3 regions of the Corynebacterium suranareeae genome follow, and region 1 is predicted to be linked to each of the others. Evidence: predicted binding sites of a transcription regulator. Region 1 holds the regulator's gene; each other region holds the start of a gene.
The links. The regulator LexA, encoded in region 1, represses DNA repair genes until DNA is damaged. The targets are predictions, from matches to a motif close to CGAACANNTGTTCG.
Positions count from the first base shown of each region.

Region 2: a site for LexA is predicted at 1,822-1,835, ahead of N24_RS04560 (HNH endonuclease signature motif containing protein). Genes of this name have one in related genera too.
Region 3: a site for LexA is predicted at 2,095-2,108, ahead of N24_RS11285 (SAV_6107 family HEPN domain-containing protein). Genes of this name have one in related genera too.

Region 1 covers NZ_AP017369.1:2,163,457-2,166,733, forward strand. Annotated here, with positions in the region: gene nrdR (transcriptional regulator NrdR) at 1-218, opposite strand, end outside; gene N24_RS16640 (hypothetical protein) at 318-740, opposite strand; gene lexA (transcriptional repressor LexA) at 1,045-1,806, shown strand; gene N24_RS10125 (DeoR/GlpR family DNA-binding transcription regulator) at 2,111-2,890, shown strand; gene N24_RS10130 (carbohydrate kinase family protein) at 2,887-3,277, shown strand, end outside.
Region 2 covers NZ_AP017369.1:954,990-958,266, forward strand. Annotated here, with positions in the region: gene aroA (3-phosphoshikimate 1-carboxyvinyltransferase) at 1-218, opposite strand, end outside; gene N24_RS04555 (SOS response-associated peptidase) at 229-870, shown strand; gene N24_RS04560 (HNH endonuclease signature motif containing protein) at 867-1,727, opposite strand; gene N24_RS04565 (sigma-70 family RNA polymerase sigma factor) at 2,147-2,767, shown strand; gene rsrA (mycothiol system anti-sigma-R factor) at 2,770-3,039, shown strand; gene N24_RS16695 (50S ribosomal protein bL37) at 3,085-3,159, opposite strand; gene whcE (WhiB family transcriptional regulator WhcE) at 3,272-3,277, opposite strand, start outside.
Region 3 covers NZ_AP017369.1:2,436,900-2,440,176, forward strand. Annotated here, with positions in the region: gene N24_RS11280 (DUF3040 domain-containing protein) at 860-1,252, opposite strand; gene N24_RS11285 (SAV_6107 family HEPN domain-containing protein) at 1,572-1,997, opposite strand; gene N24_RS11290 (GNAT family N-acetyltransferase) at 2,210-2,764, shown strand; gene metF (methylenetetrahydrofolate reductase [NAD(P)H]) at 2,771-3,277, opposite strand, start outside.

The DNA of each region.
Region 1 (3,277 bases):
CCCTGGCAAGCTCGCCGAACACCAGTGACAACTTTCTCCCTACTAAAGGGTTCTGTAACGCCATTCCTTTTAACCACCAGGAGCACAGCTTTTTCGATCGTGGTAAACCGCCCTTGGCATTCGCTGCACTCTCGACGTCTACGAATCGAGCTTCCAGCATCGATCACACGTGAGTCGATAACTTTGGAATGATCATGTTGGCAAAATGGGCAATACACTTATGGCTCCTCATCTTTCACTTCAGGCATTTCCATTTAATCCTTGAAGTGAACTGGCGGTTAGTCCATTAGTTTATGCCAGCAGCGCGTCGTTTTGGATTATCGGTCCAGGCTGACTCCGACTACTTGTGTTTCATAGAAAGTCTGCGTTGCTTCTTCCTCGCCTGACTGGGACAGCACAATCCCTGCAAAAATTACGAGCCCAAATAACCCACCACCTGCCCATTGCTTTAGTGATTCTTTAATCGAACGCGCGTGAGGATTATGGTTCTGCGTAGAACCTGTAAAGTGCTCACGTAGATGTTGCTGTGATATTGGATAATTTTTCCGCCCATGTGGCAGAATTCGAAGACTTTCGGGGCGACAGAACCTATCACTATTCGAACAGTCAATCGTTCGAACATGACGTTTCTTAACTCGCTCTACAGACGGCACTTCTTGCATCCAAACCGCAGCAGATGGCACCACAACCCCCTGACGTCGTGCACCCGATTCCAGCCCGTTAGCAGCATAAATAGTCATCTCAACTCTCCAACCGTATTTTCTTGCCCACATCATAACGCTCGACCAGGACACCTTCGAACACTCATACCGTTCACATGTTCGAGTGATTTCCCATGTTCGATTTATAGCACCCCATTCGAACATTTGTCTAGAGTTGGGTGAAAATCGTCGAACACTCGTACCATTTCCGCAGGAAAACATGTATGGTTAGAAATTAGAGAAACTGACAAAGGTTCGAATAGCTCAGCTTCATCGCAATGCGGTGAACGTAGCCGAAGTTTTAGGCGTCACCCCAGGTGTGCAAAAGAAAGGGAAAAGGGAGATGGCAATCGAAAAGAAGCCAGCAGGAGCGCGAGGCAGTCGTGGTAGCCGTACTGCCAAGACGTTGCCAAATGGCAAACCAGACCCAGCTGGCCTATCTGACAGGCAGCGCAGAATTTTAGAAGTAATCCGAGATGCTGTGGTTCTAAGAGGTTATCCACCAAGCATTCGAGAAATCGGTGATGCAGCAGGACTCCAGTCCACATCGTCTGTTGCTTACCAGCTTAAAGAGTTGGAAAAGAAGGGATTTCTTCGCAGGGATCCCAATAAACCACGTGCTGTAGATGTTCGTCATCTTCCAGAAACTGAAGGCCGTGGCCCTAAAGCAAGTGCTGCTAACAAAAACAAGCAAAACCAAAGCACTTCCCCAGATCCTGAGTTGTCGGGACAGACTGCCTTCATTCCAGTCGTTGGAAAGATTGCTGCCGGAAGCCCGATCATGGCTGAGCAAAACATTGAAGAGTACTACCCACTTCCAGCCGAGATCGTTGGAGATGGTGAACTGTTCATGCTCCAAGTAGTCGGTGAGTCCATGCGAGATGCGGGCATCCTTACCGGTGACTGGGTTGTTGTTCGCTCTCAACCAGTAGCAGAGCAGGGCGAGTTTGTAGCGGCCATGATTGACGGTGAAGCTACCGTGAAGGAGTTCCATAAGGATTCCTCTGGTGTCTGGCTGTTGCCACATAATGATACTTTTGCGCCGATTCCTGCTGAAAACGCAGAAATCATGGGCAAGGTTGTTTCCGTGATGCGCAAGCTATAGATCAGCTTTTAGCCATCCCGCCTTGAGATGTGTTCTCACATCACGAGGCGGGATTTCTGTTATTTAGCCACATTCGGGGGTAATCGGGCAAATAAGTTTTTCTTAATCTAAAAAGTGACTTTACCTGTGGGTTTTCGGAGTTTTGTCGTCAGATTTTGAAAAAATCCTGCCCGATTTTTTGATTGTTTACCGATTTCACACCTCCACTTGCAACCAAATGAGGCTTTTGCGCGTTGTTCAGTGAGACAATAGGTTAGAAATTCGGACATATTTAGTAAATAGGCTTTTTGCTTTAAGGAGTGGCATGTACGCAGAGGAGCGCCGTCGTCAGATTGCGTCATTGACGGCAGTAGAGGGACGTGTAAATGTCACAGAATTAGCCGGCCGCTTCGATGTCACCGCTGAAACCATCCGGCGCGATTTGGCGGTCTTGGATCGCGAAGGAATTGTCCACCGCGTACACGGTGGAGCTGTTGCCACTCAATCCTTCCAAACTACAGAGTTAAGTTTGGATACCCGTTTCAGGTCTGCATCTTCGGCGAAGTATTCGATCGCAAAGGCAGCAATGCAGTTCTTACCAGCCGAGCATGGAGGACTGTTCCTTGACGCCGGTACAACTGTCACTGCTCTAGCAGATCTTATTTCAGAACATCCCAGTGCAAAGCAATGGTCGATTGTGACTAACTGTTTACCAATCGCATTGAATTTGGCCAATGCAGGACTAGACGATGTTCAGCTACTAGGCGGCAGTGTTCGAGCAATCACGCAGGCAGTTGTTGGTGATACTGCATTGCGCACTCTAGCGTTGATGCGTGCTGATGTGGTGTTTATCGGTACCAATGCATTGACTCTAGATCATGGGTTGTCTACGGCTGATTCCCAAGAAGCAGCAATGAAGTCAGCAATGATTACCAACGCAAATAATGTTGTGGTGTTGTGTGACTCCACAAAGATGGGCACCGACTACCTCGTGAGCTTTGGTGCCATTAGTGATATTGACGTAGTGGTGACAGATTCCGGTGCACCTGCAAGTTTTGTTGAGCAGTTGCGTGATCGTGACATTGAAGTTGTGATTGCAGAATGATTCTTACTGTCACGGCTAGTCCATACCTGTTGAGTACTAATGAGCTCAACGGTGAAATCGAAATTGGCGAAGCAAATAAGATTAAGCAAGTCTCTACTGTTGCTGGTGGATTTGGCACAGGTGTAGCCGCCACATTGTTTTATGGTGGCAATGAAACATTTGCGGTGTTCCCTGCTCCGGAGATTTCGCACTATATGCGATTGGTAACTTTTGCTGGTTTGCCGCATGAGATTATCCCCGTGGCTGGTCCTATCCCGATGCATATCACCATGCGGGATGGGGATGGAAATGAAACCAAATTTAAAGATTCACCGATGCCGCTGGATGTTTCTCAGTTGGCAATCCTTCGGGATCTAGTGGTTCGCCGCGCTGAGGATGCTGCGTGGG
Region 2 (3,277 bases), 1.2 Mb from region 1:
ATTCCGAGGCTTCGCAGACCTTCGGTCATGAGGTCCGTATCACGACTGCGCAAAACATCAATGATTGTCGATGGAGTCGATGCAAGTGCAGCCAGGATCAGGGCACGGTTAGTGATTGACTTGGAACCGGGGATAGCCAGGTCCGAGACTATGGGGCCGCGAGCGCGCGGAGCATCCCAAATGGGCAAAGATGTAGACGAATCAGACACAAAGACCATAATAGATGTTATGTGTGGAAGATTCGTTTTGTTCACCACCGGTGATTCTCTTATTGAAGCGGCTGAAGCTGTGGTCGGAAGATCCGTTGTCGCACCGCAAGGGACGCCGGGTCCACGTTACAATCTTGCGCCGACTCAGATAATCCCGATCGTTCGCCCCGGAGACGAGATGATCTTGGAACCAGCCCGGTGGGGATTGTTTCCACATTGGAAGAAGGATGATTCAGGACCTCCACTTTTTAATGCTCGCGGTGAAACAGTGGCGGAGAAGCCGTCGTTTCGTGATGCGTTTAAACAGCAGCGGTGCCTAATTCCTATGGATGGCTATTACGAATGGCACGATAAGAAACCTCATTTCGTTTCACTTGGTGATGAAATTATGTGGGCTGCAGGGTTGTGGTCAACAGGGTTGAATCAGGTTTCGGCAACGATGGTGACTACTGAATCTGTCGAACCAATTGCTTGGCTGCATAATCGGTTGCCTCGGTTTTTAGAGCACGATGAAATTGACGCGTGGTTGTTTGGCTCTGTTGAGGAGGCTTCGGGATTGTTGCATCCGGTTTCTCAAGAGTGGGTGAAGCACTTGAGTATTCGAGAGGTGTCTTCAGAGGTAGGTAATGTTCGTAATGACCACGAAGGGTTGCTGGCTTAAGCTGCGATTTTGCGCTCCATGTAATCGCCGAATTTTGTGCCCCACGTTTTATTTGATCTTGACAAGGGGCCATCAGGAATAGATACAACCGGAATGCCGTCGATGAGGAATAGGACGGTGCCATCGGGGAGTGGATAGCACTTTAGCCGCTCTTCTGTTTTTTGGATGTGGTGGAATACGCACAAGGGGTGAATATTCCATGGAGTTGTCGGTCCACCTTTACCCCAAGGGATAATGTGGTCAAGTTGGCAGTTTTCAACCGCTACACAACAACCTGGGACGCTACATGTTCTGTGTAGCCCCTTAATGTAGATGCGCATCTCCTTGGTCGGAGCGTAGGCGTCAGTGTAGGCAAAGTGTGCAGCATCCATATCGTGGCCAGAGGTGGTGCGAGTCTTCCAGAATTCTGACTGCTCCTTGGAAAGCCACACGCCGCCCTCTAGATATTCGGGTTTGTCCTTGGAGCCGTAAGTATTCAAAACCACCTTGGTTGGCAGTCCGCGGATGATTTTGAGCAAGGAGGTGCCGGGTGTGCACTTTTTATCTTTTGACATTTGTTCAAGGGCAGCTTTAATCTCGACCCCTTCGGCTGCTGTGGAATCAATGGTGATGCTGACTCCACCTTTTTTATTTCTGCGGTAGCGGATCGTTCCTTCCTCGGACGCTGAGGCTGCGCTGTCATCCGGGCAGTGCTGGGCTATGAATTTCCGCATCATCGCAGCGATGGAGCTTGCCTGAGGCAAGCACTGAGCCTCCGCTCGGGGTGTCAGGTAATCGACGAGGTAGGCGTCGAAAAGCTCTCTTTTTTCGATGGGCACTTTGCCGCCAGCCTTAGTGATAGCGTTTATGCGCGCCATGTCGAGATGTCCGAGCTTTTCGACGAGTCTGTGAAAGTTCGGTAAGCAGGGCAGGAAACAGACACTAAACAGGCAAGCGGCTATTAGTTTGCGAGGAAGGCCTGTTCGGGTGCATATTTTGTTGATTGATGTGGCTAAATCAGCATCATCGTCGGGTCGCATACGGTGCCAAAAGGCTAGGTCACGCCGATTAGTTTCAACAATTTCAGCGCTGATTGGATCGTTCGGGTTGTTAACAGTGAAGTAGAACATTGTTTCTCCTAAAAATTGAAGTGGTACATATGTTCTAAACTATGAGGTGGACACGCGGGGGTAGCGTAAGGTTTAAATAACAGCTCAAGCGGATTTATAGCTACCCCCGAAAGGTCAGGTTTGCATCCGAAGTAGAATAGTCAACACGCATTTTCGAAAGGGGCCACATGGCTGAAAACCGAACCGGCACAGTCGATGGAGACGCGTTGGCTGCCCGCTTTGAAGAGGAGGCACTGCCACTCCTTGACCAGCTTTATGGCGGTGCTTTGCGCATGACCAGAAATCCCGCAGATGCGGAAGATCTGGTGCAAGACACCTACATCAAGGCATATCAAGCGTTCGCAAGCTTCAAGCCTGGCACTAACCTGAAGGCTTGGCTCTATCGGATCATGACGAACACGTACATCAACATGTACCGAAAAAAGCAGCGGCAACCATCGCAAACCTCAGCTGATGAGATCACGGATTACCAGCTCGTTGAGTCGCAGTCGCACACCTCAACCGGGTTGGAATCCGCGGAAGTGGAGGCATTGAAAAACCTTCCAGATGGGCAAATCGGTGAGGCAATGAACCAACTCAGCCCGGAATACCGAATGGTGGTTTATTATGCCGATGTAGAAGATCTCGCATACAAAGAAATCGCCGAGATCATGGATGTTCCACTCGGAACTGTAATGTCACGACTCCATCGTGGAAGAAAACAGCTTCGAGGAATGTTAAAGGAAGTAGCGAAGGAACAAGGCATTGGTCTTGAACATCCCGACATGAAGAAAAATTCGGAGGCATAACGATGACGAATCTCAACCGCAGCGACTCGAAAGGCGATTGTGGCTGCCCTGAATTCTTCGAGGAAATGCATCAGCTACTCGACGATCAACTAAGCGAAGCCGCCTGTGAACGCCTCAGAATCCACGCCGCAGGATGTCCCAAATGCCTACAGCTCCTAGAAGCCGAATCGGAATTTCGGAATCTGCTACGCAAATGCTGCTGCGAATCTGCACCCGTAGAACTTCGCCAGCGTATTTCGTACCGAATACGAGTTGAATACCATCAGGAATAGAAAAACCGCCAGGAAGAAAATTTTCTTCCTGGCGGTCAACTCTTTTTAAGAGTTAGGGCGACGTCCGTGGTTCGCGCCCTTCTTGCGACGATCCTTACGCTTGCGTCCTCGCTTGCTCATGAGTCCTCCTTATAATCCAAATGTTGATCAACTGTAGATACTTTAGCGGGTGCTCATCAGCGGAACAAAGATGAGGTTACGCAGCGGTTAAAAATGTAGTTTTAAAAATTGCTTAAAC
Region 3 (3,277 bases), 270 kb from region 1:
AAACTCTTAGAATTTTGGATCCTAGAAATTTGCCTCAATAGCAAGTGGGGGAAGGTGGGGACTCTCGGTGGGAGGAAGTGGGGATTGATCCTAACCGCCCCGGCCCCGAAGTATCAGCCGGATTTCATGACACCAAGGCCATCAACTTTCCTCACAACGCGAGGTTTTAACTATCGCCTTCTGCGACCAGGTAAGTATTTGCGTCATCCGTTTACGCGCCGTGGGCGCCGTGGGTTAGAAACGACTTTAATGAGGTCACTCTTGACCCCCATCGCCAGGTCGTACGCCTCACTTCACCTGGTGACCAAGAATGCTTATCCCCGAAAAGCTTCTGGTCATACAGAACGTTTTCCAGCCCTCCCAACTAGCCCTGGTGACCAAAAACCGTTAATACCCTCATGGGTTTGGCCATATACGACGGTTCTTAAAAACTCCCCACAAGATCCTGCCCCAAGTTGACACACAACCACCACATCCCCAGGTGGCGGTGCACACACCGACTGCACCACCAACTTCCACCCACATCGGGATAGATGTTCAACCGGAGGGTAAAGCGACCTAGATTAGCTAAGTAACTCAAGGATCCATGTTGGGCGAACACTTCCGTTTACCAACCCCCGATGCGTATTCGACAACAAGATGTTCTGATTTTGGCCACCTTTTCCGATCTTGATGCTGAATTTAGGCAGGCATGGAACACGGAAATATGAAGTTGCCCTTTGCCAGGATTGGGATGACTTTCATGTAATGCGCGCAGATTTAGCTATCCATAGAGAAGTGAGGAGCCACAGCCGATTAAAGCTGTAGCCCCTCACTGAATTACCCAACGGTGTTGGGAGAAGTCTTATTTAGTTACTTTCTACTTATTTCCCTCAAATCGACGACGGAAGTTTTCCTCCATCTTATCCCCGATTGTGGAATTTCCTGGCTGGCGATTCTTCGCATTGGAGGTGCGAGAGGCGACGGTGATCTTATTTGATCCATCTCCGCGCAACATCCACACTCCCGAGCCAAACATGACCAAGAATCCGATAATTCCGAGCGCAACGAACCACAATGTTTGCTGGCTTAATGCGACGCCGGCAACAAGAAATACAAGTCCGAGTACGAAAAGTGCGATTCCCCTGAGGGTTAATCCACCGCCTGTTAGGCCATTGTTACTTGCAACCGCTTTTCCAAATTTCGGATCATCTGCCATGAGCGCCTGCTCAATTTCGCGCAGTGCCCGTTGCTCCTGCTCTGAAAGTGACACGATGTCCTCCCGGTGGTTGTGTTGAGACATTTTTTCTTCTATGCCTTATTAACGCCCAGAATATCCAGATTGTTCCCCGTTATGCCAATAACGATTGAATCGAGGGGGTTACCCCTACTTCCCGTAGGCTCCGTTTTTGACACGGTGCCGTATCTCAGAGACCGCCAGCTGAGACAAATCAGTAAAAAGTGCAGCATGAACAGTGTTTTAAGTGGATGTAATAAGTTCCGAAACACCCACCACCACTACCCCCGTTTGGAGCCCCGCCAGGATTTCAGTAGACGAAGATCACAGAAGTCTCGGGCGTCAAGATCGGCCCTTAGGCAGCATCCACGCTTGAACCGAATCCCTGTTGTGCCTCTTCCAGGAATTGAGCAACACGTGACATAAATTGATCCAGTTGAGCCGGCGTGAGTGAAATCTGCAGCCCACTGTTCGCCCTTGACCTAATCATCGAAAACTGAGATAGCTCGTCTGCCCAAGCTGCGGCTTCCTCACCAACCATATGCAATTGATCCCACGCACTTTTAGGCTTGCGCTTTCGTGCTGCTACCGCACTTCCGGCGACTACCGCACCAGCGGTTCGAAGTGCGGATTGATATGACATCTCTAAAGCAAGCAAAAGATCGCCTTCGCCACGGTAACTATGGGCTTGTTCCAAAAGAATATTGGCTTTGGAGAGGAACTGAGCCCGCTTACCTCCCTGTCGTTCAAACCTCGTTGTTGCTGAAATTACGTCACCCATTGCGTCCCTCTCCTTTCGAACCTCATTTTGATTAAGCTTTCGCTTCTCTTGTTATGGGTCACTTTAAAGGTTGGGGTGGACACGCTCCCACAATATTCGAACAAATTTTCTAATTGGAAAGTCTTAGTCTTAACCGGCACGACAAGATAGCTTTAGAGAGTTTTCTGACGGATCCCCAAACAGCTGCCTTAACTTCTGGTTTGATGGTGAGCGTGTCACCAATCATTCGAAAGCTAAGTATCCCCGAATTCACCATCAATGCACCGGTATTGGTGGATGTTTATATCCAAGCGATGAATTACGACAAAGCTATACGGGATACCCGAATTGAAGTGTGGCGCAGAAACTCTCAGAATCCTGGTTTTACGGCAGTGACGGCACTCGTGGATGATCAGGTCGTTGGCGTGGCTTATGGGTTTAACGGCAGTCCGGACCATTGGTGGCAACATCAACTTCGTCGAGGACTTCGGCAGCTAGGCGGCCCTACAGAGACAGAATTTCACATCATAAGTGATTATTTTGAGGTCGCCGAAGTTCACGTACATCCTGATTTCCAAGGGCACGGTATTGGGCGAAGGATGATGCACGAACTCTTACAGGACAAAGCAAGCTCCTACGCTATTTTGTCCACGCCTGAGATTGAGGATGAAGCCAATAAGGCGTTCAGCCTTTATCGCTCTCTTGGGTTCACAGATCTACTGAGGCATTTTAGGTTTGACGGCGACCAACGCCCGTTTGCAGTATTGGTCGCCTCTCTCCCGCTTTAGAAGAATTTAGCGTACTGCGTCTTGTCCATGCTCGGCTCCCCAAGCCGGAGCCATGCCTAAGTTGTAGAGCACTTCTTGGGTTGCTCGGGTGAAGTTGAGAGTCATAAAGTGCAGGTCTTCTGCACCTTCTGCAATCAAGCGTTCAGCCATGTTCGTGGAATATTCAATTCCCACTTTTCGAATTTCGTCCTTGTTGGCTTCTTCGTTGCCATTTGCAGCACGAACAAGAGCTTCCTCAAGATTGCTTGGCAGTTGTGCACCGGACAGTTCGACCTGTCGACGCACTGAACGCAAGCTTGTAATCGGCATGATGCCCGGAATAATTGGTTTAGCTCCGTGAATCGGGTCAGCTGCGACCAATCGATCTCGAAGTCGAAGATAGTCCTCCACATCGAAAAACATTTGTGTGATGGAATACTGCGCACCTCCACGAAGCTTCGCCAACGTGTATTTAGTGTCTTCTTCTAAAGTTTTAGCGCGGAAGTGCCCCTCAGGAAAAGACGCAATGCCAAG